3 regions of the Thermosinus carboxydivorans Nor1 genome follow, and region 2 is predicted to be linked to each of the others. Evidence: riboswitches for the same ligand, from Rfam matches in the RefSeq annotation. Region 2 holds a riboswitch; each other region holds the start of a gene.
What was found. Region 2 has a riboswitch for cobalamin ahead of cbiD (cobalt-precorrin-5B (C(1))-methyltransferase CbiD). Riboswitches for the same ligand answer to the same signal wherever they lie in the genome.
Positions count from the first base shown of each region.

Region 1: it holds a riboswitch for cobalamin, as region 2 does, so the genes downstream of both, TCARDRAFT_RS07355 (ABC transporter substrate-binding protein) here and cbiD (cobalt-precorrin-5B (C(1))-methyltransferase CbiD) in region 2, are expected to answer to the same signal.
Region 3: it holds a riboswitch for cobalamin, as region 2 does, so the genes downstream of both, TCARDRAFT_RS05400 (TonB-dependent receptor plug domain-containing protein) here and cbiD (cobalt-precorrin-5B (C(1))-methyltransferase CbiD) in region 2, are expected to answer to the same signal.

Region 1 covers NZ_AAWL01000008.1:56,466-67,266, reverse strand. Annotated here, with positions in the region: gene TCARDRAFT_RS07390 (MFS transporter) at 1-792, opposite strand, end outside; gene TCARDRAFT_RS07385 (hypothetical protein) at 1,015-1,362, opposite strand; gene TCARDRAFT_RS14575 (energy transducer TonB) at 1,484-2,161, opposite strand; gene TCARDRAFT_RS07375 (ExbD/TolR family protein) at 2,165-2,575, opposite strand; gene TCARDRAFT_RS07370 (MotA/TolQ/ExbB proton channel family protein) at 2,577-3,194, opposite strand; gene TCARDRAFT_RS07365 (ABC transporter ATP-binding protein) at 3,392-4,165, opposite strand; gene TCARDRAFT_RS07360 (FecCD family ABC transporter permease) at 4,177-5,175, opposite strand; gene TCARDRAFT_RS07355 (ABC transporter substrate-binding protein) at 5,184-6,089, opposite strand; cobalamin riboswitch at 6,221-6,398, opposite strand; gene TCARDRAFT_RS07350 (4Fe-4S binding protein) at 6,591-7,364, shown strand; gene TCARDRAFT_RS07345 (hypothetical protein) at 7,430-7,879, opposite strand; gene TCARDRAFT_RS07340 (FTR1 family iron permease) at 7,869-8,708, opposite strand; gene glmS (glutamine--fructose-6-phosphate transaminase (isomerizing)) at 9,039-10,801, opposite strand, start outside.
Region 2 covers NZ_AAWL01000006.1:16,695-27,495, forward strand. Annotated here, with positions in the region: gene TCARDRAFT_RS05845 (cobalt-precorrin 5A hydrolase) at 1-321, opposite strand, end outside; gene cobM (precorrin-4 C(11)-methyltransferase) at 318-1,073, opposite strand; gene cobI (precorrin-2 C(20)-methyltransferase) at 1,074-1,841, opposite strand; gene cbiT (precorrin-6Y C5,15-methyltransferase (decarboxylating) subunit CbiT) at 1,825-2,427, opposite strand; gene cbiE (precorrin-6y C5,15-methyltransferase (decarboxylating) subunit CbiE) at 2,424-3,050, opposite strand; gene cbiD (cobalt-precorrin-5B (C(1))-methyltransferase CbiD) at 3,035-4,135, opposite strand; cobalamin riboswitch at 4,222-4,396, opposite strand; gene TCARDRAFT_RS05875 (LutC/YkgG family protein) at 4,646-5,260, shown strand; gene ldhH (L-lactate dehydrogenase (quinone) large subunit LdhH) at 5,260-7,428, shown strand; gene TCARDRAFT_RS05885 (TRAP transporter permease) at 7,482-9,458, opposite strand; gene TCARDRAFT_RS05890 (DUF1850 domain-containing protein) at 9,451-9,891, opposite strand; gene TCARDRAFT_RS05895 (TAXI family TRAP transporter solute-binding subunit) at 10,005-10,801, opposite strand, start outside.
Region 3 covers NZ_AAWL01000005.1:93,879-104,679, reverse strand. Annotated here, with positions in the region: gene TCARDRAFT_RS05430 (2-hydroxycarboxylate transporter family protein) at 1-222, opposite strand, end outside; gene TCARDRAFT_RS05425 (response regulator) at 417-1,109, opposite strand; gene dcuS (DcuS/MalK family sensor histidine kinase) at 1,081-2,715, opposite strand; gene TCARDRAFT_RS16180 (hypothetical protein) at 3,121-3,252, shown strand; gene TCARDRAFT_RS05415 (carbon-nitrogen family hydrolase) at 3,456-4,235, opposite strand; gene TCARDRAFT_RS05410 (hypothetical protein) at 4,396-5,025, shown strand; partial or broken gene TCARDRAFT_RS05405 (IS4 family transposase) at 5,116-6,303, opposite strand; gene TCARDRAFT_RS14910 (zinc ribbon domain-containing protein) at 6,528-6,707, shown strand; cobalamin riboswitch at 7,064-7,245, shown strand; gene TCARDRAFT_RS05400 (TonB-dependent receptor plug domain-containing protein) at 7,397-9,208, shown strand; gene TCARDRAFT_RS05395 (ATP-binding protein) at 9,244-10,482, opposite strand; gene ilvB (biosynthetic-type acetolactate synthase large subunit) at 10,512-10,801, opposite strand, start outside.

The DNA.
Region 1 (10,801 bases), on a different contig from region 2:
AAGCCGCCCGGACAGCGGCCGGGCTACCGCCAAAGCGATGGCATAAACGGTAAAAAAGGGACCAATGTTGTCTATCCCTTGCTGGGCAGCATAAAGCGCCAAAAAGGATACAACCGCGCCATAGGTCATGGTAACGAAGAAAATCACCAGCGCCGGCCGCAGCGCCGCTTTTTCCAGTAGGAACGTTTTGGCTTTAGCGGCGTTAATGTGCCGGTAACCAATACTAAGGGCCAAACCAGCCGCTATTGCCACAATAAAAGCGGAGGCCAAAAATAATACGGTAAAACTGAAATGACTGGTTAAGTAGAGGCCTAACGCTGGGGCAAAGGCCATCGCCACCGTCGTAGTTAAACCAAAATACCCCATCCCCTCCCCCAGCCTGGCTTTGGGAATAATATCGGCCGCCACCGTGCTGGCGGCTGTACTGGTAGCGCCCCAGCCAAAGCCGTGAATAAAGCGAATTAACAACAGGACCCCCAACGAAGGCGCCCAGATATAAGCCAGCACCGCGCTGATAAAGACCACCAGTCCGGCCAGAAAAATGCCCTTACGGCCGTAGTAGTCCAGTGCCTGTCCCGCCACTGGCCGCATTAGGACCGCCGCAACGGAAACGCTACCAACGATCAAACCGGCCGCGGCGTCACTGCCGCCCAGGTGCTTAGCATAGACCGGCAAGGTCGGCATCAGCATCTGAAAGCCGCAAAAAATGAACAGATTAGTCGTGCAAATTAAGATAAAATCTCTGGTCCACAGCTGTTCACGCGGGCTATCTGTCCTATTCCTAGCCCCCATTGTCTCATTCCTTCCACGGCTAAGTCGCCTCATTGCCTGACTGCCAAAACGTACCCGAAAAGGATAAAAGAGAACGGCTAATCCTATAATAAATGATATTTACACGAATATCTACCCCAGTCATGATTTCCCCAGGAAAAATGCAAAAAATAGCCAGTAGCGGCCGAGCTACTCCACTACTGGGTTATTACCGCGCACTAGCTAATAATTAAATTCCAAATATTACGGCGCTGGTTCTCTTTTCGTTCTGACATTTACATCTTCCACATAACGGGCATAAGCCCGGTTTTCCTCTACCCGGATCACAACATAGCGTTTGTTGTCTTCGGTAATCAGCTCATCGCCGGGATTGACAGTGACGACAGATACATACATGATCGTCGCCCCGGTGGCTTCGTCAAGAATCACATAATACTCGTAAGGCGCCTTAACCGGAGCATGGGGTTTGGGCTGAGGCGGCAGCAAAAGCTGCGGAGCTGTGAAGTATAAAACGATAAACACGGTAAGCACCCCAATCGCAAAACCGCTGAAAAAGACAGAATAACTACGTTTGCGTCCAGGCTGAGCCATTTGGTTTTACCTCCTGTTTTTTATCATTTCCGCCGCCGCGTTAAGTTATGTAAAAATAGGTCTGTTCATAACGCATTTATCTGGTTACGGGTATTAGCCGCCAACCATCTGACTCTTAAGATTACGAATTTAAGCGGAAAGCAACGGACAATGACGTGATACAGGAAACGGGGGAACCGGAGCTTTCGTCTTTGGCCGGCACAAAACGCCATTGGCGCACGGCCTGAACTGCCGCATTATCCAATATTTCATAGCCGGAAGAGCTGACAACCCATACGTTACTGGCCCGCCCTTCCGCCGTTATTTCAATTTTAACCCGAACCGTCCCTTCCCAGCCCTGGCGCCGGGCCTGTTCTGGATAGACAGGTTCGGTTTTTCGTAAAATTCGTGGCGGCAAAATATTTTTCCGTTCCATACCGGTAGATGGCCCCACTCCCGTAGCCTGGCCCGAATTGGTCGTTACCGCGCCAGCCGCAGCCCCAATCGGCGTACTTACTTCCGTACTGCTTTGCGCACTTTCGGCTGCGTCCCCGTTTTTTTGTCCTTCGCCCGTATTCAAGGCGGGTTGCAGCTGCTGCGCAGGCGTTGGCGCATCAGGGGTTTGCGGCAAAGAGGATACCGGCGAAACAACCGACGGTATATTAGAAGTGGCCCCGGCATGAGCAATAATTTCTACTTCCAAAGGCGTATCCTGCGCCGCGGGAAAGTAATCTGCCAGTCCCCCGATCGCGATTAGCAGCAAGAAGTTAACAAACCCGGAAGCGATTAGTGCGCGTTGCCAGCGTGACTGTTCCATCATCAATCACCTCGGCTTGGCCTCAGCCGCAATGGCAATCCGGCGAACGCCGGCCTTTTTCAGCTCATCAAGCACCGTGACAACCTTGCCATACTCAGCCTGTTGGTCTGCCCGCAGGACAAACGAAGTGTCCGCTGACCGGTCAAGTTCGGCCTGTATCCGGGCGCCCAAAAGCGCCGGCGGTACTTCTTCCCGTTCAAAGAAAACCGTACCCTGGGCGGTAACAGTAATGGCCACCTGTTTTTGCATATCGGCCTGGACCGCCGCCGCTCGCGGCAGCGCAACCGGAATGGTCTTCTGCTCAACCATATATAATGTGCTCATCATGAAAAACACCAGTAAAAAGAAGATAATATCAATCATTGGTATTATCATGAGTTTAGGCTGCCGTTCAAGGCGCAAATTCCTCAGCTTCATGCTATGTCCTCCGCCCCGCGGCATCCAGTAGGCAGGTAAATGCCATTTCCATGCCGGTAATAATTCGGTCCAGGCGCTGTGCAAAATAGCTGTGGGCCACCAGCGCCATGACGGCCACGCACAGTCCGGCCGCAGTCGCAACTAATGCTTCGCCTACCCCGCCGGTAATCGCGTGAGGTTGGCCGGATCTGATGGCCATAATGCTAAAAGAATTTATCATGCCAATAACGGTACCCAAAAGCCCTAATAGCGGCGCCAACGTAACAATGGTTTCAAGGTAGCCAAGGCGTTCCCGCAAGCGGGCTACCGCCAATGCGGCAGCACCTTCCAGTGCGTTCTGGAGGAGCGCTGGGTCAAGAGCACCTTTTTGCAGTACTTTCAAAATAATTCTAGGTGTTATTCCGCTCGTTTTTTCACATAAAGCCATGGCCTCCTGCCATTGACCCTCTGCTAACTTTTTTTCCAGGAGAGCAAGAAACTCCCCGCTTGTTTCAGCGGTACGATAATACTGCCAACGTTCAATAACTATCGCTATTACCATAATGGAGCAAGCCAATAACGGATACATAACCAGTCCGCCTTTTTGAAAAAGAGCGGCTACCTGACTTAACAATTCCATTGTACTTCACCTCGTGCCAAAATATTCCCCTGCAGCGCCGCCTGCTGGGTGCTTATGTACTGAGACAGTTCAGCGCGACTGCGAAACGTAAATTCATGCACTAAATACCGGGGTTGTATATAATCAACAATCCTGTGTACACCAGGATGTTCAAACGGACGATGCTGGTCAATTGGCAGAATATCTGCAACCATTCGTTATGTATAGCTTGGTTGAACATAAACGTAGCCTTCATAATGGCGTAAGACAAAATTGAGCCCATACATTACCCCAAGAATTTCTTCAGTCAATACGTCAGGCGAACCGTAGGCCAGCATCCTGCCATCTTTTAATAAAGCAAGATGGGTGCTAAACCGCAGCGCCAGATTAATATCGTGAAGAACGCCAATCACGGCGATGTTGTTTTTCGCGGTCAATTCCTTAATCAATTTTAATATCAGGAACTGATTGCGAATATCCAGATGAGATGTTGGTTCATCGAGCAGTAAAAGTTCCGGACACTGCGCCAAGGCCCGGGCAATTAAAACTTTTTGCCGTTCCCCCTGGCTGAGCTGACTCATATTGACCTGCCGTTTTTCCCACATTCCTACATCATTAAGTACTTGTTGGACAATCCGATGATCTTCAGGAGTCTCGCCGCCAAACCGGCTGATGTGGGCAAACCTTCCCATGAAAGCAGTCTGGTATACACTGTAATCAAAGGTCGCATCTTCTTCACTAACAACAGCAATTTTTTTCGCCAGCGCCCGCCGCGAAAAAGCTCTTATATCCTGGCCGCAAATATTAATGCTGCCTTTTTGGACAGGCAGTACACCGCCGATACACCGAAGCAATGTTGATTTACCAGTACCATTGGGAGCAATAATGCTCAGAAAATCGCCCCGATTAACGGTAAAGGTAATATCCCGCAGGATTAGCTTTGACCCGTATCCCGCTGATACAGATCGCACTTCCAATAGAGGGTTCTGCATTTCCATCCCCTTCACTTGCGTCCAGATGAATATAAGATGTAAAGAAAAAAGGGACTGCCAAGCAGCGCGGTGATCACGCCTACCGGGACTTGGGCTAACGGATTGACCATACGTGTTATCCCGTCAGCCCACAGGAGAAAGATCGCTCCCCAAAGCGCGCAAAGGGGTATTAACAGGTGATGCTGCGGACCTACGATCTTACGCAAAAGATGTGGGACGATAAGGCCGATAAACCCGATAACCCCGCTAACCGCAACAACGACACTGGTAATCAGCGTTGTACTTAGCAACAAAATAACTTTAACTTTCACCACATCAACGCCCAAAAACTGGGCGTTTTCTTCACCCGCAGTCATAATATCCAAGTCACGGACATAAAGCATAATCACCGCCATACCGGCTGCCACCATCCCGGCAATCAGAACTAAACTTGCCGGGGGATTACTCAGGCTGCCGAGCAGCCAGAACAGAATAGCGCCAATTTGCTGGGTATGGAGAACCATGATCAAACTGAGGATAGCGTTAAGCATTGAGCCAAAGGCAACGCCGGCCAATAATAATTGATTGGTATTGATACCGCCGCCCTTAACTCTTCCCAACCCGTACACGATAAATATCGCCGTGATACCGCCGAGAAAAGCAAAAAAACTGATATAGGACGTTAGTTTAAAAACAATAGCAATCGCCGCTCCTAAAGCTGCGCCGGATGATACCCCCAGGATAAACGGGTCGGCTAGCGGATTGCGGAACATCGCCTGATAGCAAGCTCCCGAAACGGCCAAACTGCTGCCTACTAACAGGGCCAGGGCGATACGAGGCCAGCGAATATTCCAAATGATTTTTTCAACCGCCGAAGGTATTTCGGTGGTTGATACTGCAGGAAAAATCTGTTTAACGAGAACACTAGCGATGATGCGAAGGTCAATGGCCGCCGAACCAATGAGCAGCATGCCGAGAACAGTTCCTGCCAAAATACCGCCAGATATTATGATTGCCAGCGGATGTTTCATTCTATATCTCATTGTTCACCGCCATTTTTTCCATGTAAAATTTCGCCTATCTGCTCAAGGGCAATAAAACTCCGCGGTCCCGGTCTGCCCAAATAGTCATCAGATACATAAAAGACCCGCTTACGCCGAATCGCCTCAATATCGGCCACTTCGGGCTTGCTGATTACCCGGCTTTCTTTGCCGGCCATGCCATTGCGCACAATAAGATAGGTATCAGGATTATACGCATAGAGGGCCTCGTAATCACAAGGTGTATAATCGGCCTGCCGGTCTGCCGCAACATTTATGCCGCCGGCCTGCGTTACAATATCACTGATGTAGGATTTAGCTCCCACCGTGAGCAAAGGCACGTCCCAGACCTCAATAAACACCCGGTGAGGAGACTTGTCCGGCTGGTTCAAGGCTTGAACCGCTCTCAGCTTTTGTTCAAGTTGATTAGCGATTTTTTCACTGTTATCTTGTTCGTGGAGCAGCTCGCCTACCAGCCGGACGGCTTTGATCACGTCAGCCATGCTTTGCGGCTCAATCGCCACAACCTTGATGCCCGCCCGTTCCAGGCTTTGGATTACGCGCAAGTGCATTTGTCCACTGGTAAACACAATATCGGGCTGCATGAGAATGATTGTTTCCACGTCAGGATCGTAAAAACCGCCAACCTTGGGTAGCGCCCGAGCCGCATCGGGATAGTCACAATATGTGGTCACCCCCACGAGGCGGTTTCCAGCGCCAACGGCAAAAATAATTTCGGTATTTCCGGGCGAAAGCGAGACAATTCGCTGCGGTTTTTGCATCGTAGCTTCAATAGGTCGCCCGAGAAAATCAACAAGCTTGGCTTCTAATACCGGCTCCGGACTAGGATTTAGCCCGGATAAAACAACCTTTGCCATTAACGCCAGTAAACATAGCAATATCACGCGGTAACATCCTGAACGCAAATGCCGCCAACCTTCCTTAAATAATTAATCCCGGCCCACGCCAGCCGGGATGAAGAACTTACTATGTACTAAGTGCAACATAATCCCCTCCCCATCGCTCGTGGGTCCATGCGGTGATTGTCAGTTAGGCAGTTCTCCTGGCTCTGGCTCATAGCTACCCCAACCTTCCCAAGGCCTAGCCTCAGTGGCGTATTTTGGTTCGCTCCCCATTACAGTGGCGGGACCGCGCCGGTCTTGCACCGGACTTCCCTATTAAGCCCTGTGGGCACCTAACCCATATATTAAGTTATAATTTCTTTAAGTTATTTTATCACCTTGGGCTTATGGCGTCAAAAATTTTTTGAAGCATTCATGTATCGATAACCGCAAATCATCAGTTACGATATCCAACTTCTTTCGCGCAAGCAGCGGCGCAATTCGTACAAGTAATATATAATGTAAGTAGACCGGCATATCCTATTACTTATAACGAGGTGAATCATGCTGCTTTTGGAGGATATTGAAAGACAGGTCAACCGCTTTACCATGGAAAGTCCCCTAAATGTGGTAGAACCGCTCGGCGGCCTGCGGATCTTTGATCCGCCACTGATCGGCATCGCCGCTGCCGACGACCCGCTATTCGCAGAATTAAAAAAAGAAAGCGTCATCGGGTCCCACCATCTCTTACCGCGCGAGTGGCTTCCCAGCGCGCAAACGGTAATTTCCTATTTTCTACCCTTCACCGCGGCAATACGCATCGCCAACCGCAGTGACGGGCTTCCGGCCACCGAATGGCTATACGGCCGAATCGAAGGCGAACGTTTCAACGAAGCCCTCCGGCGCTTTTTAGTTGACTTGTTAACAGACAATGGGCACGAGGCGGTTGCGCCGGCCCTGGACGAGCGGTATCAGGTAATAAATAAGCGCAGCAACTGGTCAGAGCGGCACGTAGCCTATATTGCCGGCCTCGGAACCCTAAGCCTTAACTGTTCGCTCATCACCGCCCGCGGCTCGGCCGGCCGGGTCGGCAGCATTGTCACCAGCCTGGAACTTGCGCCAACTGTGCGGCCGTACCGGGAAATTTATGAATACTGCACCCGGTGCGGCGCCTGCATCCGCCGCTGCCCGCCCTTGGCGATTGACGAAAGCGGCAAAAACCACCAAATCTGTTCCGATTACGTGGACAACGAAACCAAAAAGCGCTACGCTCCCCGTTACGGCTGCGGTAAATGCCAGACCGCCGTACCCTGCGAAGACCGGATTCCCGGCCGGTAAATCTCACTACCTATCGGTCGCATCAGAGAAACAGCCCGACATTATGCTGTCGGGCTGCCTTTTTACTATTTCAGTTGCGCCTCAATATCCTTGAGGACCTTGCTAACGACTTCATACTCTTCTTCCATCTCGGATTTTCTGGGTTTATCTTTCTTAAGTTCGTCACCTATTTCTTCAATCGCATGGTCGAGCTTCTTCTTAAGCTCTTCGTTCTTGATGAACGGCTTCAGACCAGTAAAGGCATCGTTCAAAGCCTTGAATTCGTTGCGGGCATCCGCAAACTTTTCTTCTTTCGACAGCTGATAAATCTTTACGTTCTGATCTTTTATCACTTGTATGTACTTCGCGGCATCGTTCTGCGCTATGGTGTCAGTTTTAGCCACCTGTTGAGCCTGAGCGGGAGGCTGGGCTGGAACCGAGACTTTGGCATCGGTGTTCGAACCGCAGCCGGCGACTAGTGTTAAACCCGAAATTAATGTGCCAATAATTAACCCTTTAATTACTTTACTCTGCATGTTGGGTCCCTCCATTAGTCGAGTGAATTTTTTGCGGCGTCCTAAAAAACATGTACATTGTTCCCGCCAGATAACTTACATAGGAAATTACCTGGAAAAGGGAAGGGGAGGAGTTATAGCCGAAGAGGGCCATCATAATTCCGCCAAAAAAGTCGTCTTCGCTCAAGAAACCACTGGTATCCCAGATCCTTTTGGCAATCGGCGGCAGTAAATTGGCTTCATGGAACTCGCCAATGGCATTGCTAAGCATTCCAGCAGCCATAAACAGCAAGAGTACGCTCGTCCATTTGAAGAAGGCCGCGATATTTACCTTTCGGCTGCTCTTAAAAACCACGTATCCTACAACCACCGCCATGATTAGACCTAATAGGCCTCCTGCCAAAGCTTCCCCCGGGGTGCTGGAAGACGTAGTTCCAATTAAGAAAAGAACGGTTTCTACGCCTTCACGGAGTACCGATACAAACGCGAGGACGGCAAGGGCGGTAACAGAACTTGAACTTACTGCAGCCTGCACCTTGGCGTTGATAGAAGCAGTCATCCCCTTTCCGCCGCCGTGCATCCAGAACACCATATAGGTAAGGACTATGACGGCAGTAAGCATCGCGAAACCTTCCAATAACTGCTGGAACAAACCTTCGGTAGTAGTTCCCATTATGAGAAACACGCCGAAACCGCCAACTATGCTGAGCACTGTTGCCAAAGCTGTTCCCAGCCAGACCTTCCTGCCTTCACGTTCGAGACCAATCTTGTGAAGGTAAGACAGGATAATGCCGATTATCAACGCGGCTTCAACCCCTTCCCGTAGCGTGACGATTAGGGTCGCTAACATATTGCACCTCCTATTTATGATAATGATTATCAATATCATTGACAGTTCTATTATAATTCTTCCTTTCCAACATTTCAATCATTTTTTGAACAATAAATTGCAGGAATTATTTACCAAACAATGCGACCTGCAACTTAAAGGACACGCAACCAGTCGTTTCATGCCTTTTACTAGGCAGATGAAAGGGAAAAAGCCGAGCAGAAAGCAGGACAAAGCCCTGCATCTGCATCGGCTTTTTGACAGTTTTTAGCGCCCCTGGACAGAGTTTTTTGCCCTTAGGCAGGGTAAATTTTATGGTTACAACTTTTTATTGTTCAACAGTATCTACCTCTACTCCACCGTCACGCTTTTGGCCAGATTGCGCGGTTTATCCACGTCGGCGCCGCGGGTAACGGCCGCGTAGTAGGCTAATAGCTGCAGGGGGATGACGGCGAGAATGGGGGCAAGGTATTTATCGGTAGCCGGGATGAAAATGGTATGGTCAACGTATTTTTTAATTTCTTCATCGCCCTTCATGGCAATACCGATGACCACGGCGTCCCGCGCCTTGACCTCTTTGATGTTGCTCAGCATTTTTTCATAAACGTCATGCTGAGTAGCCAGGGCGATGACGGGCACGCCCTCGATGATCAGGGCCAGGGTGCCGTGTTTGAGTTCACCGGCGGCATAGGCTTCCGCATGAATATAAGAAATTTCCTTCAGTTTGAGCGAGCCTTCAAGGGCAACGGCATAGTCAAGCGAGCGGCCAATGAAAAAGACGTCTTCGTTGAAGCCGTACTGCTGGGCAAAGGTCTTGACCGGCTCTACGTCTTCGAGCAGTTCATGGGCTTGGCCGGGCAGAGCGCGCAAACCCTTGATGAGCTCCTGAATGCGTTCGGGCGGCAGCGTTCCCTTGAGGTCTGCCAAATAAAGGGCCAGCATAAGCACGCTTATCAACTGGGTCGTATAGGCTTTGGTCGAAGCGACGGCAATTTCCGGACCAGCCCAGGTATAGATTACCTGATCGGCCTCCCGAGCAATCGACGAGCCGACCACATTGGTAATGGCAAGGGTACGGGCGCCCAGCCGTTTGGCTTCTTTGAGGGCGGCCAGCGTGTCGCTCGTTTCCCCTGACTGGCTGATAACGATCGCCAAAGTTTGCTCATCTGTCAGCGGCGACCGGTAGCGAAACTCAGAGGCGATATCAACCTCAACCGGAATACGGGCGAGCTGCTCCAGGTAATACTTGCCGACAATACCGGCATGGAAGGCCGTACCGCAAGCAGTAATGACGATCTTTTTTATATTAGCGACGTCTTCCTTGGTCCATTTGAGTTCGTCGAAGACAACCCGGCTGTCGTCTTTCGCCAGGCGGCCGGTCATTGTCTCACGGATAGCCTTGGGCTGCTCATAGATCTCCTTGATCATGAAGTGCTCGTAGCCGCCTTTTTCGGCTGCTTCGGCATCCCAATTCACCTCGAAGATCTTTTTCGTCACCGGCACGCCCTGGCGATTCATGACCCATACCGAATCCTTGGTGACGATGGCCATTTCGCCGTCACTTAAGATATAGGTCTTACGGGTCCGGTTGATAATCGCCGGGATGTCGGAGGCGATAAAGTTTTCCCCTTCGCCCAGTCCGATAACCAGCGGATTGTCCTGTTTCGTACAGATGAGTTTATCAGGATGGTCCTGGCACATGAAGACCAGGGCGTACGAACCATCAATCTCGGCCAGTACTTTTTTCACGGCCGCTTCAAAATCGCCGGTATAATATTCCTCGACAAGATGAGCCACGACTTCGGTGTCGGTCTCCGATGTAAAAACATGCCCTTTGGCGATAAGCCGTTCTTTGATATGCAGGTAGTTTTCAATAATCCCGTTGTGCACTACGACAAACCGGCCGGTGCAGTCGGTGTGGGGGTGGGAATTGACATCCGAAGGTCGACCATGCGTCGCCCAGCGCGTATGGCCGATGCCGATGGTCCCAACCGGCATGTGGTTTTCTACCTTTTTTTGCAAAATACTTAGGCGGCCCACACTCTTTTCCACATTGATTTTATTGCCGTCAAAGACCGCGATGCCCGCCGAATCGTAGCCGCGGTACTCCAGTT
Region 2 (10,801 bases):
GCCGCCGATATGGCCTGACAGTAAACTGATGGCGTGTTCGCCAGCTTCGTCGACTACGACAACCGCCGGATCAAACCGCTTATCGTGGATATGGGGGGCCAGCACGCGGACGACAATCCCGGTAGCCATAATAAAAATCAACCCGTCATACTGGTGAAAAACCTTATCTACAAGGTCGCGCAGACAGTCATAAACCTGCGGAATCCCCTGCGGATTGCGGCCAGCTTTTGCATAGACGTCAACGGGCCGCCCCAAGGCGTTAGCCAACCTTTCAGCGAGAAAAGCACCTTTGTTCGTTACAGATATAATTGCAAGTTTCATTTTGCCTCCCGGAACATATGCCCAAAGTCAGGCGAATAGAGACGGGACAAAGCGTACTTGCCATCAAGGCATTTTCCGACCACAATCATGGCCGTACGGTCAACTCCTGCCTCCGCCGCAATTGAAGCAATCGTAGCCAGCGTTCCCCGCAAAATCTTCTCATCGGGCCAGGATGCTTTTTGCACTACCGCTACTGGCGTATCTGGCGGATACCCGCCGGCGATAAGTTCGGCCACTACCGCTTCCAACATATGAACACTCAAAAAAATGCACATGGTTGCATTATGACTGGCGAGACTCGCCAATTTTTCCTTGGCCGGCACCGGTGTTCTCCCTTCCAGCCGGGTAATAATCACTGTTTGGCTAACTTCGGGCAGCGTATACTCCCGTTTTAAAGCGGCCGCTACTGCCAGGAAGGAGCTCACACCAGGCACTACTTCATACTCGATGCCTTTTGCCGCCAGTACGTCCATCTGTTCTTGAATGGCACCATAGATACTCGGATCGCCCGTGTGAAGCCGCACTACTTTCTTCCCCATCGCTACCGCCTCTTCCATGACTGTGATGACTTCGTCCAAAGTCATGGATGCGCTATTATGAATTTGGGCTCCCGCTTTCGCATACTGCAGCAGGGCAGGGTTTACTAAGGAACCGGCGTAGATAATAACATCAGCCTCGGCAAGCAACCGGCGACCCTTAACGGTAATGAGTTCCGGATCACCCGGCCCGGCGCCGATAATATAAACCTTCATTTAAAAGCCTCCCTGCTTCACCAGAATTAAAGATAAATAATCCCGTTTTTTCTGTCTCATGCTATCCAGGTCATCAGTAACAAACTGGTCGGGATAACCCAGCCGACTGATATAAACGGCACTGTCCTTAAGTCCCATATCTGTCAGCACGTCCACGATTTCGTTATACTGGCCGGCCACTTTCATCAATACAGCATTAGGAAAAAGCCGTAAAACTTCCCGTAATTGCCCTGGATCGTCGACAGCCGGTATTATGGCCAGCTTTTCATTTCCCTCGGCTAATGCGGTATTTAAGTGCGCCGCGGCAGCAGCAAAGGAGGTAATGCCAGGTACACTCTCGACCTCAATGTCAGGCAATAACTGGCATACCTTTTTAAGCAAATATGTATATGTACTGAACAGCATGGCATCCCCGATCGTTATAAAAGCTACGTTCAAACCTTCATTCAGCTTTGCGGCAATTTTTTCCGCTCCGCGCCGCCATTCGGCTTCGAGCACTTGCCGGTCCCGCGTCATCGGCGTGGCCACTTCCATAATTTCCGCCGTGGCCGGTATATATTTGCCGGCGACCGTTAAGGCGAGACTATCGTTATCTGCCTTAGAACGGGGAATGCATACAACATTAATAGATTTTAAAATTTCTATTGCCCGGAGAGTGAGCAGATCAGGCGCTCCCGGCCCCACCCCGATACCAAAAAGTTTGCCCCGTTGTTTAGCGGTTGAAACCGTTGGCCTGTAAACCTCCGAAGAACTAGTTCGTAAGTTCATGGTCTCCTCCTTTTGTTCCCGCAATAATATAGACGGGATTTAGCGCTTGAAACATATTGGCAGCTCCTGCAGAACGGATACGCGTAACCTGCACCCCACAGGCTTCGGTTGCATAATCTGGTTTTTCGCGCAAAAAGTGAAGGGCGCTGTAGAGCGTTTCGACAGTCACAGCCATGATAACCATCCGCCCGCCCGGCCGCAGCAAACAGTCGCACCGCTGTAGTATTGCCGGCAGATTACCGCCGCTGCCACCGACAAATATAACATCGGCCAGCGGCAGTCCAGCCATAGCCTCAGGGGCGTTTCCCTGAATAACCGTAATATTCTCCCGCCCGAAGCGGCGGGCATTTTGCCTGATTAAGTCAACACCATTCCCATCCCGTTCAATCGCGAATACCCGCCCTTCTTTAACTTGAAAGGCCGCTTCCACACTCAGGGAACCTGTACCTGCCCCGATGTCAATAACCGTATTGCCGCTGGCAATTTTCGCTTTTGCCAAGGCAACAATGCGAACTTCCTGCTTGGTCATGGGCACATCGCCCCGAATAAACTCTTCGTCGGCAATGCCTGGAAAATAACGCTTCACGCCGCCACCACCATTACACAGTGGGTAAAACCTGTGATTAGCTTTGCTTCTGCCAGGCTAAGCCTGACGATTTTTTCATCCTCATAAGACAAATTCGCACACAGATGTACCGTCGCCGTCGCCGGCCAACCGAGGTCAGTTAGCAAACTCGCAATATAAGCGGGACTATGCTCCGCATCGGTCAAAATCCCCAATTTTTTGCCAGGAGTGTAGCGCAATGTTTCGGCAGGCGCCTGCCGTCCATGCAAGCTAGTTAAAATGGCATCTTGCCAAATATCGGCTATTTTAGCAAAGGCCAGTTGAACCGAGCTAATACCGGGAATTACTGTTAATCTTTCCGCGCCAAAAACCTGGCGCAGTACCGCGAGCAAACTATAAAACCCAGGGTCACCCGACACCATCACGACGACATCGCACCGGTCAAGCTCGGTGCGGATATAGGCGATTGTCCCTTCAACATCCTTATCAATTATCCATGTCCGGGCCGTTGGCGGCGCAAAAGCGGCCAGCGCCCGCCTGCTCCCCACCACTACTTTGGCGCTGTCAATGGTTCTTTTGGCCACCGGTGGCAAATAGTCGGGCGATCCCGGGCCGATACCAACGACAATTATTTTATATTCCACCCTAAATCGCCTCCTATCTTGCGTGCGTTATTGTCTAACCCCAGCATTTCGCCTTTCAGTGTAAGAATTACCGTTCCCACTGTTAATTCGCCGAAAACGTATCGCTGGGCGCGGGTACTAGCCCGTTCGGCGAGCACCTGATACACGGACGTAAAACCTCCGTTTTCAATGATGGTAACAGCCGCTTCGGCCGTATTGCAAGCGAGAATTTCCCTGATTACCGAAACCGGCGCCCCGCCTGCCGCCAAATAGGCGGCAATGGTCTCCAGCCGCCCATCGGCTACCCGGTTGTGGGTATGAAAGATACCGGCCGCCACTTTAACGATCTTACCGAGGTGACCAATGAGCAATACCTGTTTTAAGCCATGACTCACCGCACTTTCCAGCATGTGACCGATAAAGTTGCTGGTCTGTACTACCGCATCACCCGGGAGACCATAGCGTTTGACGGCATATTCCTGCCCCATTTTGCCGGGAACGAAAACAATACTGTCATAGCCTAACGCCTTTACTACGCTAATTTGGGGCGTAAGTGAATTTTTGAAAGCCTCCTCGGACATAGGTTCAACAATACCGGTTGTGCCAATGATCGAAAGACCGCCCACAACCCCCAGATAGGGATTAAGCGTCCGGGCTGCTAATTGTTCTCCGCCCGGAACAGAAATAGTGACAACCGCGCCGCACTCAGGCAATACATCCCGCACCGCCCGGATAATCATGGTGCGCGGTCCCGGATTAATCGCCGGCTGTCCAACCGGTACGGCCAAACCTGGTTTAGTAACTATTCCTACGCCTTCACCGGCCTGGAGGACAATCTCCGATAAAGAAGGGTCGATTTTAACGCTCGCCCAAATCGTGACCCCATTCGTAATATCCGGATCATCGCCTGCATCTTTTACTACCGAGGCCCTTCCCCCTTCGGCGGCGGCCGCCGCTTCTGCCACCGGCACCGTAATAACCCGGCCTTGCGGCGATATTACCTCGACAGTCTCCGGAAACATGCCGCGCCAGGCTAATACGGCCGCTTTGGCCGCCGCTGCCGCACAGGCCCCTGTCGTAATGCCCGAACGTAATTGTTGCGCCAATAAAAAAACCTCCTGCAGGCAGGAGGTAACTATAAACAAACAGACGTGCTTACATTACCCACCTGCCTATCTTCCGTAGGTCATAACGGTGTGTGTTAGAATAGGCAGGTCTCCTGACTCTGGTTCATTGCTAGCCGCACCTTCCCAGATTGCTCCAGTGGCATAACGCAGCCAGACTCCCCATTACAGTGGCGGGACCGTGCCGGTTTTTCACCGGACTTCCCTATTAAGCCGCAAGGCACCTATTCCCTTTGCCATATGAATTTGCTAATATGCCATTATTATGTTCTTATATTCCACCCTTATAACTTTATTCCTTCTTATATTGCGCAGAACCTTGAAATTTAAATTTTCAGTCCAGCAAAGAACATTGGGGCAAAATTATGCGAAATCACTGAATATCTTAATAGTTTTTTTATTTTTTGCTCCCTGATGCAAGGAATTGGCCCCTGCTTTTTCGAATAAATATTGGCAAATTTGTATCCTTTCGTAAGGCAAGGGAGTGAACATATGAAAAAGGTATGTGACAACTGGAACCAAGCTTTCCAAAAAGGCCGCACGGGATTAGAATTCTTTCCTGAATTTGAAATGCGGGCCAAGAATGCCGCCGCAGAAGTAATCCGGGTTAAAACGCTTGTTGAAGCGAAAAACGCTGCCGTTGATCTCATTAAACAGTCAGGCGCTAAAAAAGTAGTGGCAGTCGAATGTCCGCTCCAGCGGGCGGCCGGTATTCATCAAGCCATCCAAGAGTTGGGAACAGAGCTGCACTCTGCAGCCGCTGACATTGCCGCTCATGCCGCGACAGCCGATATTGGCATCTCGGGCGTAGAATTTGGCGTTGCCGAAACAGGCAGCGTCTGCCTGGACGCCTACTCGATCGAAAGCCGTCTCGTTTCCACCCTGCCTCCGATTCATGTCGTCTTCATGAATAGCAATAATGTAGTTCCGGATATTGCTGCTGCCTTTGAAATTTTTTCCCAAGTTTTTGAACGGGGTTATATTAGCTTAATTACTGGCCCCAGCCGTACTGCCGACATTGAACGCGTACTGACAATTGGAGTTCACGGCCCGAGCCGGTTTGTCATTATTGCTGTCGACGAGGAAATCACCGGAGGTGAAGCATAATGCAAAAGAGCGACCGCAATATCCGCAAAGAAATTCACGAAAAACTGCAGGATGAGGTACTGCGCGGCGCCCTGGGACGGTTTGCCGAGGCCTATCCTACGGCCCGGGCCAAAGCCTATGAGAATGTGGAAGATTTTGAAGCTCTACGGGAAAGCATCCGGCAAATTAAACAACAAACGGTAGCCCAGATTGAAGCGGTGGCTGACCGCTTTGAGGCCGAGGCGACCAAACGAGGGGCCAAAGTTTTTCGGGCCAAAGATGGCGCCGCTCTGAAAGAGTATCTTTTAAATCTGTGCCGGGAAAAAGGGGTTAAGCGGATTGTTAAATCTAAATCCATGGCCTCGGAAGAAATTCACCTTAACCACGACCTTGAAGCCGCCGGTATCCATGTCCGCGAAACAGACCTGGGTGAGTGGATTATTGCCCTGGCCGGACACAAACCATCCCACATGGTAATGCCGGCCATTCACCTTAACCGTCAGCAAGTGGCCGAATACTTTTCCAAAGAACTTAAGCAAGATATTCCCGATGATATCCCCTTCATGGTTCAAACGGCCCGGCAGACGCTCCGCGAGGAATTCTTGCAAGCCGATATGGGCATTTCGGGAGCTAACTTCGGTATCGCCGAAAACGGCGCCATTGGGCTTGTCACCAACGAAGGCAATGCCCGTCTCGTTACCAGTCTGCCCCGGATCCATGTCGTCATCATTGGCTACGAAAAACTCATTCCCACTATAAAAGATGCCGTGCCAATCCTTCGTACCCTGCCGCGTAACGCCACCGCTCAATTAATGACCAGTTATATGAGCATGATTGCCGGCCCTACTCCAATTATGGTAAACAAAGACGGCAAATGGGTAGAAGAAGAAAAGGAACTCCACATTATTCTGTTTGATAACGGCCGACTGCAACTTGCTAAGGATGAACGATTTAAGGAAGTTTACCAATGCGTTCGCTGCGCTTCCTGTCTCAACGTCTGTCCGGTATATACGCTTGTGGGCGGCCACGTATACGGCCACATCTATGCCGGCGGTATCGGCGCCATTCTTACGGCCTTCCTCAATAGCATGGGCGATTTTGAAAAAATTAACGAACTGTGCATTGGCTGCCGGAAATGCACTACCATCTGCCCCGGCAAAATCAATATTCCCGATCTTATCGAAGAACTGCGGGCCCGAGCAGTGAAAGAGCATGGTCTTCCTCTGGCCGTTCGCACTCTGTTTGAAAAAGTTCTCGCCAACCGTAAAGTTTTCCATACCCTGCTCCGCCTTGGCGCCATCGGGCAAAAACCGGTTAAGTCGGGTAATTTTATCCGCCATCTTCCCTTGTTCCTGACGGGACTGACGAAAGACCGTAGCCTGCCGGCCATTGCCGACGTGCCGCTCCGCGACCGTGTTGCCAAGATTACCAAAAAAATCGACAGGCCCGCCAAGCGGGTGGCCTTTTTCAGCGGCTGCAGCATGGACTTTGTTTACCCTGAAACAGGTGAATCGGTTTACAAGGTTCTCCAGGACCTCAATATGGAAGTCGTCTTCCCGCAGGAACAAAGCTGTTGCGGCAAACCCGTCTTAGGAATGGGCGACAAAGAAACAACAAAGCGCATGGCCAAGAAAAATATTGAAGCCTTTGAAGCGGCAAATGCCGATGTAATCCTCGCGGCCTGCCCAACCTGTACGGAAACCTGGCATGACGCCTATGTTAGCCTGCTAGCCGATGAACCGGAATGGAAAGAACGGGCCGAAAAACTGGCAGCCAAGTTCCGGGAATTTACCAGTTTTGTGGCTGAAGAATATGAAAAAGCCGGACGCCTTGCCCCCACCGCCGGCGGCGTCAAAGTTACCTACCATGACTCTTGCCATATGAAACGTGGTCTAGGCATTTATGAGCAGCCCCGTAAGCTAATCGAAGCAGCGGGCCATGAACTTGTGGAGATGAAAGATTGCGATAAATGTTGCGGTATGGCGGGCGCTTTCGGCGTAAAGCATGCCGAACTGTCGATGCCGATTCTGAAACAAAAATTAGACAATATTAAGGATACCGGCGCCTCAATCGTAGCCGTAGCTTGTCCTGCCTGCATGATGCAGATAAAAGGCGGGCTCGATAAACAAGCTCCCGCAGTCCAAATTAAGCACGTGGCTGACATCTTAGCTGAAAATATAAAAGATTAACAGGCTCTCATAAAAAAGTCTCCGCTTGTTGCGGAGACTTTTTTATGAAAGGTTTATGCACCTGCTGAAAAACCTTGCTTGTTTGCTTTGCTTTTGCGCCACTGCAAAAATAGTCCTGACGCCAGCATGACAAAACCGATGATATCGGTCGTCGAACCAGGGTCAATCAGCATAAGCCCGCCAATGAGAAACCAAAGCCGCTCCAAAACGTTCATATTGGCCATGAGATAGCCAATCATGGCCGCGCCAACGCCAATCATGCCAACGCTGGCGGTAAGGAAATTCATCGTTACACCGGCAACCGTCGATTTGATTAATAATAGTTGCGGCGAGTAAACAAATACATAGGGAATGATGAAGGCAGCAATGGCCAGTTTGGTTGCAATGACCCCCGTGCGGAACGGATTGGAGCGGGCAATACCGGAACCAGCATAAGCCGCTAGCGCTACCGGTGGGGTAATATCGGCTACGATACCAAAATAAAAGACAAACATGTGCGCCGCTAATAGAGGTACACCCAATGCCACAAGAGCGGGCGCCGCGATTGTCGAGGTAATTACATAGTTAGCCGTAGTCGGCGCCCCCATCCCGAGGATCAACGACGCAATCATCGTAAACACCATCGTCAGGAGCAGACTGCCTCCGGCCAAAGCTACCAGGCCATTGGCCAACTTAAGGCCTACCCCTGTCAAGGTTACAGTACCGACAATAATGCCGGCCGTCGCGCAGGCAATGGCGACCCCTAAGGCACTGCGCGCGCCCGCTTCCAAGGCATTAAGAAAATCGGTGAAATTAATGCGCGTTTCAGACTTAAGCATTCCGACAATAATAGAAAGGGCAATAGCAGCAAGGGCGGCCCGCGCCGGAGTATAGCCACTCATGAGGAAGTAGACAATACCAAAGAGCGGAATGATCAAATGGCCCCGTTCGCGCATGACCGTCCATACCCGCGGCAGTTCAGAACGGTCAATTCCCTTAAGGCCGAGCCGTTTTGCCTCAAAATGCACTTCTATCCAGATACCCAGGAAGTATAAACAGGCAGGTATAAACGCGGCCTTGGCTATCTCGATGTAAGGGATACCGGTGAATTCAGCCATCAAAAAGGCGGCGGCGCCCATAACCGGCGGCATAATTTGTCCGCCGGTAGAAGCAGCGGCTTCTACGGCGCCTGCAAATTCAGGGCGATAGCCCAGTTTTTTCATCATTGGAATAGTGAAAGTGCCGCAAGTGACGCAGTTAGCGACAGAGCTGCCAGTAATCATGCCGTGCAGCCCGCTGGTAAGAACGGCCACTTTCGCCGGTCCGCCAGACGCCCATCCGGCCAAAGCGTTGGCAATGTCAACAAAAAACTTGCCGATGCCGGTTTTTTCGAGGAAAGCACCAAAAAGAAGGAACAAGAAAATGAAGGTTGCCGATACACCGAGCGGAATACCTAGAATACCTTCGGTTGTAAAGTACATATGGGTAACAATGCGTTCGATTGAGTAACCCCGGTGAGACAAAAATCCTGGTAGGTAGTCGCCGACATAAGCATAAATTAAAAAAGAACTGGCAATTACAACAATAGGAAGACCGACAACACGGCGGGCTGCTTCTAAAGTAAAGAGCACGCCTAATATGCCGACAATCAAATCAGCCTGACTATAATTGCCGGCTGCTGTCATCAGACGCTCATAATTGAAGGTAATATACATACCTACGGCGCCGGCGGCAACGGCAGTAATATAGTCGACAATCCCTACCTTATTAGACGATGTCTTACGGGCTGGATAAAGAAGAAAGACCAGCACAAAAGCGAATGCCAGGTGAATGGAGCGCTGAAGTTGCGCTGCCAGCATGCCAAAAATGCCGGTGTACAAGTGAAAGCAGGAGAACGCGACGGCCAACCAAAAGACTAGTTTGCGCGGAATACCTTCCAGTTTGCGGTAAGTAGACTCCTTATCCACTTTTTTTAAGAGTTCTTCCACCTCGGCGGCCGACACTTCCGGCTCTGGCGGACCAGCATATTTTTTGACTTCATGGTCAGTCATAAAGACACCTGCCTTTCCACATTTGTAAATACGAAACCTTCATTACTTTGAATTGTAAAGGCTCACCAGGCTGTACCAAACTGGAAAGTAAAATGTGCTTATTTTTAATATGAAGGGCATGTTGCGCTACAGTGCCGACGAATAATTTGATTTCAGGCAAGGTGTAATTAACTCCCGACAATTCCAACATTCCGTCATGATTTAAGGTGAGTGTCTTGCCGTCTACGGCCGTTTCCGGCATTCCGGCGCCAAAGGCATCATACCGCGATTTAACTATTGTCAGATACTGGCCGTCAACGCGAATGTGGTCATAAACGGGACGCTTATTCACCGAATGAACAAAGGAAATAACAAACTCCTCCCCGTCATGAACGGGAATATACATGACCGGTCTGGAAGCTTTAACATCAGTGATAACTAACGCGGGAAACACAGGCCAAACCGCCGCTGCAACCAGGATACAGCCGAATAGAAATGCCCATTTTTGTACGGCACGCACAAGTAGCAAGCAGGACCGGGCAGAAACCCTGCCCGGTCGCCCTCCGATTACTTAATTATGCCTTTTTCCTTGTAATACTTGGCTGCACCGGGATGAAGCGGAATAGACATGCCTTTCACGGCTTTTTCCAGGCTAAGTTCCTTTCCTTTTGCATGAGCCTTAGCCAAGTCGGCTTGGTTTTCAAACAGCGCCTTGGTAATGTTATACACGATATCTTCTTTTACATCGGGATTGACAATAAGGGTAGCTTGAACGGCTACGGTTTTGACCGGCTCGGTTTGGCCCTTGTAGGTGTTGGCCGGAATAGTGAACGCAGTCAGGAACGGATACTTCTGCACCAATTTAGCAATCATGTCGTCTGGAATGGACACAAGTTTGATACTGTGCTGGCTGGCAATTTCCTGTACAGCCGAGTTGGGAATGCCGGCCGTGAAGATAAAACCGTCGATTTGTTTATCTTTAAACCGGTCGGCACATTCGGCAAAGGACAGATAATGCGGGTTCATGACCTTATAGTCAAGCCCATAAACGTCCAGCAATTGGCGGGTATTTGCTTCCGTGCCGCTGCCGGGAGCGCCTACGCCAATTCTTTTTCCTTTGAAGTCGGCGATACTGTTAATGCCACTGTCGGCACCTACGACAATTTGAATAATTTCCGGATAGAGAATGGCAATACCGCGAATATTAGGAAGCTTTTCTTTGAAGGCCTCTTTTCCGTTGTAAGCATAGTCCATCATATCGTTTTGAACTATTGCTAGTTCAGCTTCTTTCTTATTAACCAACCGGAGGTTTTCAACAGAAGCTCCGGTAGATTGAGCCGTCACATTGACATTGGGAACTTTAG
Region 3 (10,801 bases), on a different contig from region 2:
CAGTACGGGTACCCGCATGCCGATGTCGCCAAGCAGTATCCCCATGACCATCATGACCGCAATACCGCCAATCATATCCGCCGGCAGTTTCCCGTAAACCGATGCGACATAAATGATGGCCGCCATGATGAGATAAAGCGGCAGGGGAATTGGACCTACTTTGATGTTAATTAGGCGATTGGTTGTACCGTTCGAAACAGTTGGTACTGCTTCGGATTTCATAAATACACCTCGCTTTTCAGTTATTTGTCATTTATTCCGATTGTAATTGTAGCTAGCGCTGCACCTTTTGCCAATTTTTCGAAAATTACTAAGTAATTTTGTTAATTAAAATAGCTATTTTTTAACTAAAAATAAATAGCTTCCCGGCCCTACCGTCCGGAAAGCTAGCAGTATACTATGGTACAAAAACATACTTATTTGCTGAATTTCGCCTGTCTGTTTATACAACGGTACTTATTAGTCGGGCGTCCGACAGATCCATAGTCCAATTCCACTTTTAGCACCGCCTGACTTCTTAGAAATTCAAGGTATTTACGCATAGACACCCGTGAGATGCCGACTGTTTTCGCCATTTCGTCGGTAGTGAAGGGACCATCGGTTTGCATAATGGCCTCCCATACAACCCCTAAAGTATTGCGGTCCAGTCCTTTTGGCAAATCCGGCTGCACCGCTTTGCCCCGGTAAAATATTTGCTCGTCTAGGTCTTGCTGGTTCAAAGCCGCTTCGCTACGCATCAGTTTAACCCGCTGCCGGTAGGCTTGCAGCGCCTGCTGCAGACGTTCAAATTCAAACGGTTTAATCAAATAATCAACTGCCCCATGGTTTAGAGCGGTCTGGATGCTGCGACAATCCCGGGCGGCCGTGACAAGAATAACATCTACCCTTTCATTCGCAGCGCGAATTTTCGCAAGAAATTCAAGTCCGTTCATCCCCGGCATAAAAATATCCAACAACACCAGATCGACCTTTTGTTCCTTTAGCAGCGTCAATGCCTCATCACCTGTCCTGGCCACAGCGGCCAGTTCGAAACCGTCGACCTGGGCCAAATACCGCCGGTTAAGCTCAGCAACCATCGGGTCATCCTCCACGATAAGCACTCTGATCATCGTTTACCCCCTCTGCCCTTTTATATGGTATTCGCGCAATAAACCGCGCCCCCTTTCCCGGTTCGGTCTCTACGTCAACTCGTCCCCCCAGCCTGTCAAGGCTGCGCTGGACAAGGGCAAGGCCTAGCCCTCTGTCCTCTGATTTGGTGGAAAAGCCTTTAGCAAAAATTTTATCCAGATATTCAGGCGCAATTCCCTTCCCAGTATCGGTTACCGTGATGCTTAACAGTTCCGCACCAGCATCATAATCAAAGCTTATGCTGACATTTTTTCGCTGGGCGAAAGCCACAGCGTCAAAAGCATTATCAATAAGGTTGCCCGTTATAGTCACCAATTCATGAATAACATTATCATCGGCAGGCTCCGGTAAATAACTGGTTGCGGTAATAGTCATTTCGACGCCAAGTTCCCGGGCCCGGCTGAGCTTGCTTAACAAAAATCCGGCCATAACATGGTCGCGGATACGCGCGCCTACAAAATTCACTTCGGCCTGCTGCTGGTGAGCAATCTGATTTATATAAGCAGCCAACTGGTCGTAACATCCCAGCCTGACCATGCCTAAGATGACATGCAGCTTGTTCATGAATTCATGCGCTTGCGACCGGAGGGCCTCCACATAATTGCGAACACCTGTAAGTTCTTCCGCCAAACGATGTACTTCGCTCTTATCGCGGAAGGTGGCGATTGCGCCGACAATCTGGCCATTAACAATTACCGGGACACGATTGGTCAAAATGATAACTCCATTGATATTTTGTTCCTGGCCGAGGTCCGCCTGGCCTGACCGAAGGACATCCTTTAGTTTAGTATTCGGTATATATTCTTCGACAGATTGTCCCAATGGATTTCCGTGGATGCCAGCGCGCGCAAGCAAACGCAACGCTTCATTATTAACAAGAGTTATGTTACCGTTGGTGTCAACAGCGATAATCCCCTCGTGCACCGACTGCAGCATAGCGCTGCGCTCTTCGAGCAGCTTAGCAATGGCTGACGGTTCCAGTCCAAACAACGTTTTTTTAATGCTCCTGGCAAGTAGCATGGCGCCGATAACACCAATTGCTAAGCCCAGAGCCGTCGCAATATAAACAAGGTTTTTACTCTGCTGGACTGCCTGCTGGACACTATTCAGCAATATTCCCACTACTACGGCTCCTACCTGCCGACCATCAGGCGCAAAGACTGGGGTAAACGCCCGGAGCGAATGGCCTAGCGTGCCTTCCGCTATCGATATGTATTCCTCGCCTCGCAACGCCCGGCTTTCATCGCCCCCGACAACATGCTGGCCAATTTGTTGTGGGTTGGGATGCGATTTGCGAATGCCATTCATATCAAGTACGACGATAAACTCGACATTAGCTGCCTGCCGCATTGCCTCGGCCAAACTTTGGATGTTGCTTTCGGCTATGCTGCCGGTCAGACCGCCAACTATCGTCGGCGAGCGAGCAACAAGCCGGGCGATATTTATCGCGTTCTCACCCATTCCGGTCTCAATAGTGTAAGTAATATGCCGCGTAATCAGCATGTTGGTAATGAATAGCGCCACCGCCACGACCGTCCAGACAAGAAGTATTATTTTCGTCTGCAGAGTTAAAACCGGTTTTACCATAAATAGCGCCTCCAGCTTATAACGCCGAAAAACAGACTACTCAACCACATGCCTGCTATACTCGCCTTACAACTAGTCTTAGCAACACACACTAATCTTCGGTTAATAAACATATTCCATAACCAAATCAATAACCCTGCCTTTGCCAAGCCTTAACTTCCAGCATATCAACTTGTGAAAATGTCACCTAAAACGGTGACATTTTCACAAGTTAAACACACAAAATTGTCTTGACATCAAAGGTTTCTCTGGTATATTATCGACTTGTTATATCAATACTTATCAGTCATAAAAATTGCCTATTTTTTATATATATTTTGAATTAAATAATTTTTCTTAATTATATCATATATCCTTTTCCCGCTTCTGAATGATTTAACACACTTGACATAGGAGGAGATTGCCATGGAAGACGTTTGGCGCGCCAACGAAAAAACAATGACTTATGGCCGTTTGTCGCCTCAGGCCAAAGCTTTGTTTGAATGCAACGCGATAATTTTGGCGATGTGTTGTCTTTTGCTTTTAAACTATTTGTAACCCGCCGAAAAATAAATGAAGTCTAATCTTCTATGCTTATTGCCTCGCCTCACAGAAAGGTCGAGGCTATTTTTTATACCATTTCACTATCTATAATCTTTTTAAGACCGTATGTATAATTGTGGGGGGAAAAGGTTTGTACCTCTGAAATAAGCCCAAAACAAAAGAAGCTATTTCAAATAGCTTCTCGTATTAAGAATTGATCAATAATACTGTGGACGCCGGTCAGCAAACACCGGCACTTTCCGGCGGATTTCCGGCACCATCCCCAGATCAATATCGGCGATGATCACCTGTTCTTCAGTTTCCGACCCCTCGGCCAGCACCTCACCCCAGGGACTCACAACCAAGGAATGTCCGAAGAACGTGTTGTTGTGATCGCGGCCTACCCGGTTGACGGCAACGACAAACATTTGATTTTCAATGGCCCGGGCTTGGCTCAGAATAAGCCAGTGCCGGCCGCGGATCGCCGGCCATTCGGCCGGTATGAATAGCACCTCGGCCCCTTTCAGCGCCAGAGCGCGCGTCAGTTCGGTGAACCGAAGGTCATAGCAGACAATGCCACCGGCCTTGCCAAAGCTGAGATCAAATAGGCCCTGCCGGTCGCCAGGCGTCAAATACTTTTCCTCATCCATCATCGGCACAAGGTGAATTTTACTGTATTTACCAACCACTTCGCCGGCGCTGTCAATAACGTAGATGGTGTTGTACACCTTGCCGTCGCGGATTTCAGCGATTGAGCCGCCGACAATTTCTACGCCATTGTCTTTGGCAAACTGCTGCAGCATCTTGACGGTAGGCCCGCCGTCAGGCTCGCCAATTTTCAGCAGTTGGTCAAGCACATAGCCTGTTGTCCACAGTTCGGGCAGTACGAACAATTTGGCGCCGGCCTTAGCGCCTTGCTCAAGCATGGCCAGCGCCTTTTGGCGGTTGGCCTCAACGTCGCCCAGGACGATATCCATTTGCAGCAGCGCAACTTTCATTACTCAACCATCTCCTCCCCCAACACCGCCACTTCGTAGCGGTGGGTAATTTTTTACAAAATTTCCGCCAGAATACCCCTGATTTTAATCGGGGGATGAATGGCGATTTGAAAATTCCCCTGGTTATGCTATAATTTAAGCAAACCGGAGGAGATATTAAATGCAAACTATAACTCTTAAAATGAAACTCCTGTCTCCCAACAAAGGTAAGCTGGAGAAAATGATCCGGATGCTGGAGATCTACCACCAGGCGTGCTCCTGGTTCCTGGCCCAGGCCGAAGCACTCAATACTGTCAGCCGGGCAGTTTTAAACCGTGAAACTTATAAGCAGGCTTCGGGATTATTCGACCTAAATCGAGGTACGCTCCAGTGCGCCATGCTTAAAGCCTTGTCTGCCAGGCGCTCCTACCTTTCCCGCAAGCAAAGGGGTAAAAAGGCTAGTCTGCCTAAGTTTGAGACAATGGTTCCGGTAATGGTGCGGCAGGACTGCTACTCTCTCCACCAGCTCCCTTCCGGGACGTGGGTTATTAAATTTCCTGTCTCTTCCGGCAGAAGCCAGATAGCCGTACCTATTGCCGCTTCTTTATATCATGTCAGAAAACTCATAGATTTGGCAAGAGGTTCTTGCCGCCAGGGGTCTATGGAAATCTGGCGTGATAAAGGCGGCGAATGGTACGTTTCTATATCTCTTCAGTACTGTTGCATAAAAAATGATAAAAAATGTCAAGTGGAAGAATATAGAAAAAAGCAGTTGCACAAGTTGGGATATTTCCCGAATATTCAGTCTTAACTTTTCTTCTGCTTATTTAAAGCAACGACGGCATAAAGGCAACCCTGCGGCCACATTTTCCAGTCCTATCCAGCTTTCTTGTTCAACGTACTACAGATACATCCCTTCATCTACAATATCAAGCCAGTCTGTGCCTAGTTGGTCGATTATCTGTATCAACTGGTCATAACCAGCATCAAGCGACTGTCTGCCATGATTTGTTTTCGTCGGCGGTCGGCTTAAAGCAGCTATTAATTCATTGAACGCCTGGTACAAAAACATTTGTGCCGCCCGCAATACCTCAAGCAGGGAAACACTTTTTGGCAATTCTTGTTGCAGGTTTTGCAGCAAACAATATCCAATCAGCGCTAGCCAGATTTGCCCGTATACGGCATTTTGACTAGTTCCGAAAAACTCTTTGACAACAAGGTGCTGTTTGATCCACTTGAAAAACAGTTCTATTTGCCAGCGCATGCAGTAAATATCGCTGATTTCTGCAGCTGGCAGTGTTAGTTCATTGGTTACGATAATTACAGCGTTGCCTTGGTTATCACGAGTTTCAATTAGTCTTACCGGATGTGTCATTTGGGTGGTATAAGCGTTGCCCAAGCGCACAATTTTCTCTGCTAAAACCTGGTTTGTTTCAACGCTTTTTTCTTCCAAAACATCAATGATAGCATTGCTTTTTAGACGCGACACGAACCGAATGCCTTTTCTGCAGTAATCATCCCACTTAGCATAATCAACATAGCCTCTGTCAAATACGTTTAAGGCATCGGGGGAGGTGACTACCAGCTCATCCATGACCGTTTTATCAGCCTTGCGGGCAGAGGTTAGAACGGCGCTATCTGGATATGAATTGCCACCATGAATAGTGATGCGCTGATGCAGTTTAATGCCGCTTTTGGTTTTACGGTAATCAGCCCATAGATACTTTCGCAGGCAAAGAGTAATCGTGCTGGAGTCGATAACATTGAGTTGGTATTGCCGCACAGCGCCGGTCTTGTTGGCTTGTTGCCAGATTTGACGCTTTACTTCAGCAAATAATTGTTCCCAAACACGGTGATCAATATTTCGCAGACGTCTCGATAATGTAGATGCACTGATGGAGGTAAGATGCAACAATTTTTGCAGCTGCTTGTCGCAAGTAAGCCGGGTAGCGATATCCCGCAAAGAATCAAGCCCTAAGAATTGGGCAATGAGCATCAAGTATAATAGTTTCAATGTTTTGAGCTTTTTCACATAACGATCGCAACCGGCACTGGCGACAACTTGCAAAAATTTTTCTAGAGGAAAGGCTTCAAAGACTTTAAAAAGACTTTAAAAAATGTGGTTTTTGTGGTATCCTTGTCCATGCATTTTGGCTCCTTATTTTAGAGTGCGTGGACAGGGTTACCTGCTACACCTCTATTATAAGGAGTTTTTTTACGATTTGCTAGGATAATATTGCCCTTTATAGCGATTTTGGCTTATTTTAATGACATTTTGACCGATTTGAACATTGATATTTTCAAGGCTAGTTTATTGCAACACTACTGCCCAAAGAGACTTCCAAGACTTGTCCGAAGTGCGGGAATGTTTCCCGCTACAACCGCAAAACGCAGGGTTGGTTCAAATGTATCAAATGTGGCTACCAATCCGATGCGGACAGAGTTGGTGCCTTAAACATTGCCGCCAAAGCGCCCAATGCTCTTGGGGCATGACCCTAGGAGAAAGGGGAGTGTGGCACCCCTTAAGGCCAAGGTGATGATCCGGGTCGACCGGGGAATTGCTGGCTAACCTGCGATTGGTCAATCGCCATCCCACGTTGGGATGCCCCTCAATTTATTGAGGGGAGGATGTCACTTTATTGGACAAAATACACCTGCAGGAAATTAGCCATCTTTTCGGAAAATTCTTGGCGTTAGTAAATCATGCCTGCACCACCGTCTTGCATTGCCGCGTGCAAAAAACCGGTATGTGAAGTAAATGCCCCGATTAAGGGGGCAGCATTGACATTACGTTGCCAAAAATGGTAGTATGGAGGATGAAATAGAAAATACTACTACTTGAATCACAATTTCATACAATCGGGATAGGTGCCCTACGGGGCTTAATAGGGAAGTCCGGTGCAAGCCCGGCGCGGTCCCGCCACTGTAATGAGGAGCAAACCCAAGTTATGCCACTGGGATGAAAGTCCTGGGAAGGTTTGGGCGAGCGATGATCCAGAGCCAGGAGAACTGCCTATCTGACAGTCACCGCTACACCCACGAGCGATGGGGAGGGGATTATTCATGCAGTCTATCCTTCCCGGCTATTAGCCGGGATTTTTAATTAGGGAGAAGTCATGAAATTACAAATACGTGTGCATTCAATCTAAATTTTCCACTCATTTTAGAAAAGAGGTAAGATGATGAACAAAAGGACGAAAAGCTTAGTGAAAAGAATTGCTTCTACTTTGGCAATGGGCACATTGCTGCTGGTCAATCCGGTCCAAGCAGCTGAGGACCCTGTTTTCCAACTAGACCAAATTACCGTTACTGCGGCTAGAGTGCCGCAAACAGTTGCAACCGCACCGGGGGATGTGACCGTAATTACCGGCGAGCAGCTTGAGCAAAAAGGAGCGAGAAATTTAGCCGAGGCCCTGGAAGGCGTGCCGGGGGTAGTAGTTTTGCGCAATGGTGGCCCGGGAGAACTGGCAATTCCTTACATATTAGGTACTGACAGGATCGTAGTCTTGATTGATGGTAAACGGATGAATCTACCACAAGGGATAGGCTCAGGTGCAGGCGGTATTAATTTAAATAACATATTATTATCCGACAATATCGAAAAAATTGAGATTGTCCGTGGGGGAGGCTCAGTATTATATGGGGCTGACGCTGTTGGGGGCGTCGTCAATATAATAACCAAACGTGGAACTGGCAATGTCAAAACAATAGTAAATTCCGGCTTTGGCAGTGATGCGACAAGTCGTTTCAATTTATCTAACCAAGGTTCGGAAAAAGGATGGCATTGGTATATAACCGGCCTGAAAGAAGCTACAGAAGGTCAGCGACCAAACAGTGATTATCGGGGTAAGAACGCGACACTGCGGTTGGATCGGGAACTTAATGAAACCGAAGGACTGTCTTTTACTTATGATTATTATGGTAGCCACAGTGGCAACCCGGGAAATTATCTAGGATCTATGCAAGGAATTAACGACTATTTGCGACATAACTGGAGTATTGGTTATAGTGATAAACATGGTGATGGCGAGCGTGTCGTGCGTTTTTATAACAATGAACACGAACGGACCTATTATGCGCTTCCGGGCATGGATAAATATTTTTATAAGAATAAAGTACGAGCAATAGAATATCAGGACAGTGCACAAATTGACTATAAAAATTATTTGACCTGGGGAAGCGAATGGCGCAAGGAAGTTGTGTCAACAGCGGTTTATGCACCCGACACGGTTCGTGACCGCATTATTAAGGCAATTTATTTACAGGATCAATATAAATTAAACGGGCGTACCAGCGCTACTATGGGTATGCGCTATGATGATAACAGCCAATATGGGGCAAAATGGTTACCCAAGATCGCGCTAGCATACAAAGCCGATAATAGTACCAATTATTTTGCCAACTGGGGCAAGGTATTTAAAGCGCCTAAGTTTGACGACTTGTATAACTGGGGCGGCGACCCTGACCTTAAACCGGAAACGGGTTGGACATCGGAAGTAGGTGTAAAAAAACGCCTGGCTGTTGATAGTGAAGTAACTTTTTCTTTATTTAAGCGGGATTTGATCGATGCAATAGATTGGAAACAGGTTGGGCCTGATGATTGGAAAGTACAAAACGTGCACCACCTTACCACAAAAGGAGCGACTTTGTCGTTTGCAACTAAATTAACTCAGGCTGTATCCGCTAACATTGGTTACACTTACCTTGATTCGCGCGATGAAAACAATAATCAGCAAGTACCGTACAATACTTTTAACTTGGGTATAAGACTGCAGCAAGGCAAGTTTTCCCAAGAAATTTATGGAAAATATGTAAGTAAAACAAGTGATGTTTCAAGTTATTTCGTGTGGAATACTACCTTTAACTATACTATGACTAAGGGACAAAGCTTATATTTAACCATCAGTAACCTCTTTAACAAACACTACCAGGAAGTACCCGGCTATCCTGCCCAAGAGCGCGCGATCTTCCTGGGAATTAAACAATCGCTATAACCACGTAACTCACAAAAAATATCCTGTGGTTAAGTTCAACCACAGGATATTTTACTTATCAGGTCATCAACAAATTGTCTGGCAATCCGGCCGGAACGGCCCGAATGGGCCATTTCCCAGCGCAGCGCCTGTGCCCTAAGCTCAACCGTCGGCAGATCGACATTGTTTTTGCGGGCAATATCCTCGACGATGCGCAGATACTCGTCCTGATTGGGCGAGGGATAGGTCAGCGTAATGCCAAACCGGTCCGCGAGCGAAATTTTTTCGTGAATCGTATCTTGGTGGTGAACTTCATCGCCGGCACGGTCCTGCCAGGTTTCCCGAATTAAGCGCCGTCGGTTCGATGTCGCATAAATCAGTACATTATCCGGCTTTGTTTCTACTCCGCCGTCCATCACCGATTTCAGCTGTTTATAGCCTGCTTCCGTCTCCTCGAACGACAAATCGTCAATAAACACAATAAACTTTTTGCCCCACTGGCGGGCAGCGTTCATAATCGCCGGTAAATCCGTCAGATCATTTTTCGTTACCTCGATAAGCCTCAGGCCAGCATCATAGTAACGATTGGCCAGCGCTTTCACTGACGAGGATTTGCCGGTTCCCCTGGCACCGACCAGCAGCACGTTGTGAGCCGGCTTGCCGGCCAAAAACGCCTCGGTATTGCGGAGCAGCGTCTTTTTCTGGCGCTCATAGCCAACAATATCTTCCAGCTGAATCGGATCGATGTGCTTGACCCCAACCAACCCTTTCTGCTTATCCCACCGAAACGCCTTGCAGCTGGCCATCTCGCCATAGCCATAGCGAGCATAATGGCCGCTAAGCAGCGCCGCCACCTGCTCGGCCGTATACTGGTCGGCACCAGCGAGCAGCCACTCCTGCACCGCGGCGGTGTGATTGTCCTGCCGCTTATATGTCGGCGTATAGTTAAGAATAATGCCGTCGAACCCGCATTGTTGGCTGGCAGCAAACACCTGCCGGAAAATCGCTATATCATGCGCCGCGGCCGCAAGCAGGCTGGCGCCGACCTTGCCCCCAGTCTTCTCCGCCGTCCGGCTGAAAACATTATTATCAAAACTGATCAGATGAATCAGATAGCTATTGATCAGATTGCCGGATAACCCCAGCTCCTCAGCTTTGGTAATCAGATCGCTGGCCAGCTCGCCCTGCAGCCAGGAACTATCCTTAGCAAACGCCATCAGCTTTTTGATTACCACGTCAGCCAGCAGCTTCCGGTAAACCAGCAGTTGTTCAAGCTCGGAAAAAACAGTCGCCATTGTCAGGCCTCCAGTTTCAAATTAAAGCCCTATTCCAAAAATTTATGGATAGGCTCGCCCGGCCGCACCATAGGCGTAACCAGGCAGTCCGGATCAATATCGGCAATGATTACCGTCGGCCCCGCCCCGCCGAGCGCCTGTTGAAAAGCGGCGGCAAACTCGTCCGGCGTGCTTGCCTTATAGGCCTCAATGCCGAAGCTCCGGACAAACCCGACAAAATCAAAAGGGACTAAATTGGTTGCAGCATAGCGCTCTTGAAAGAACAACTTCTGCCACTGCCGCACCATGCCCAGCGCCTGGTTATTTAAAATTACGCAAA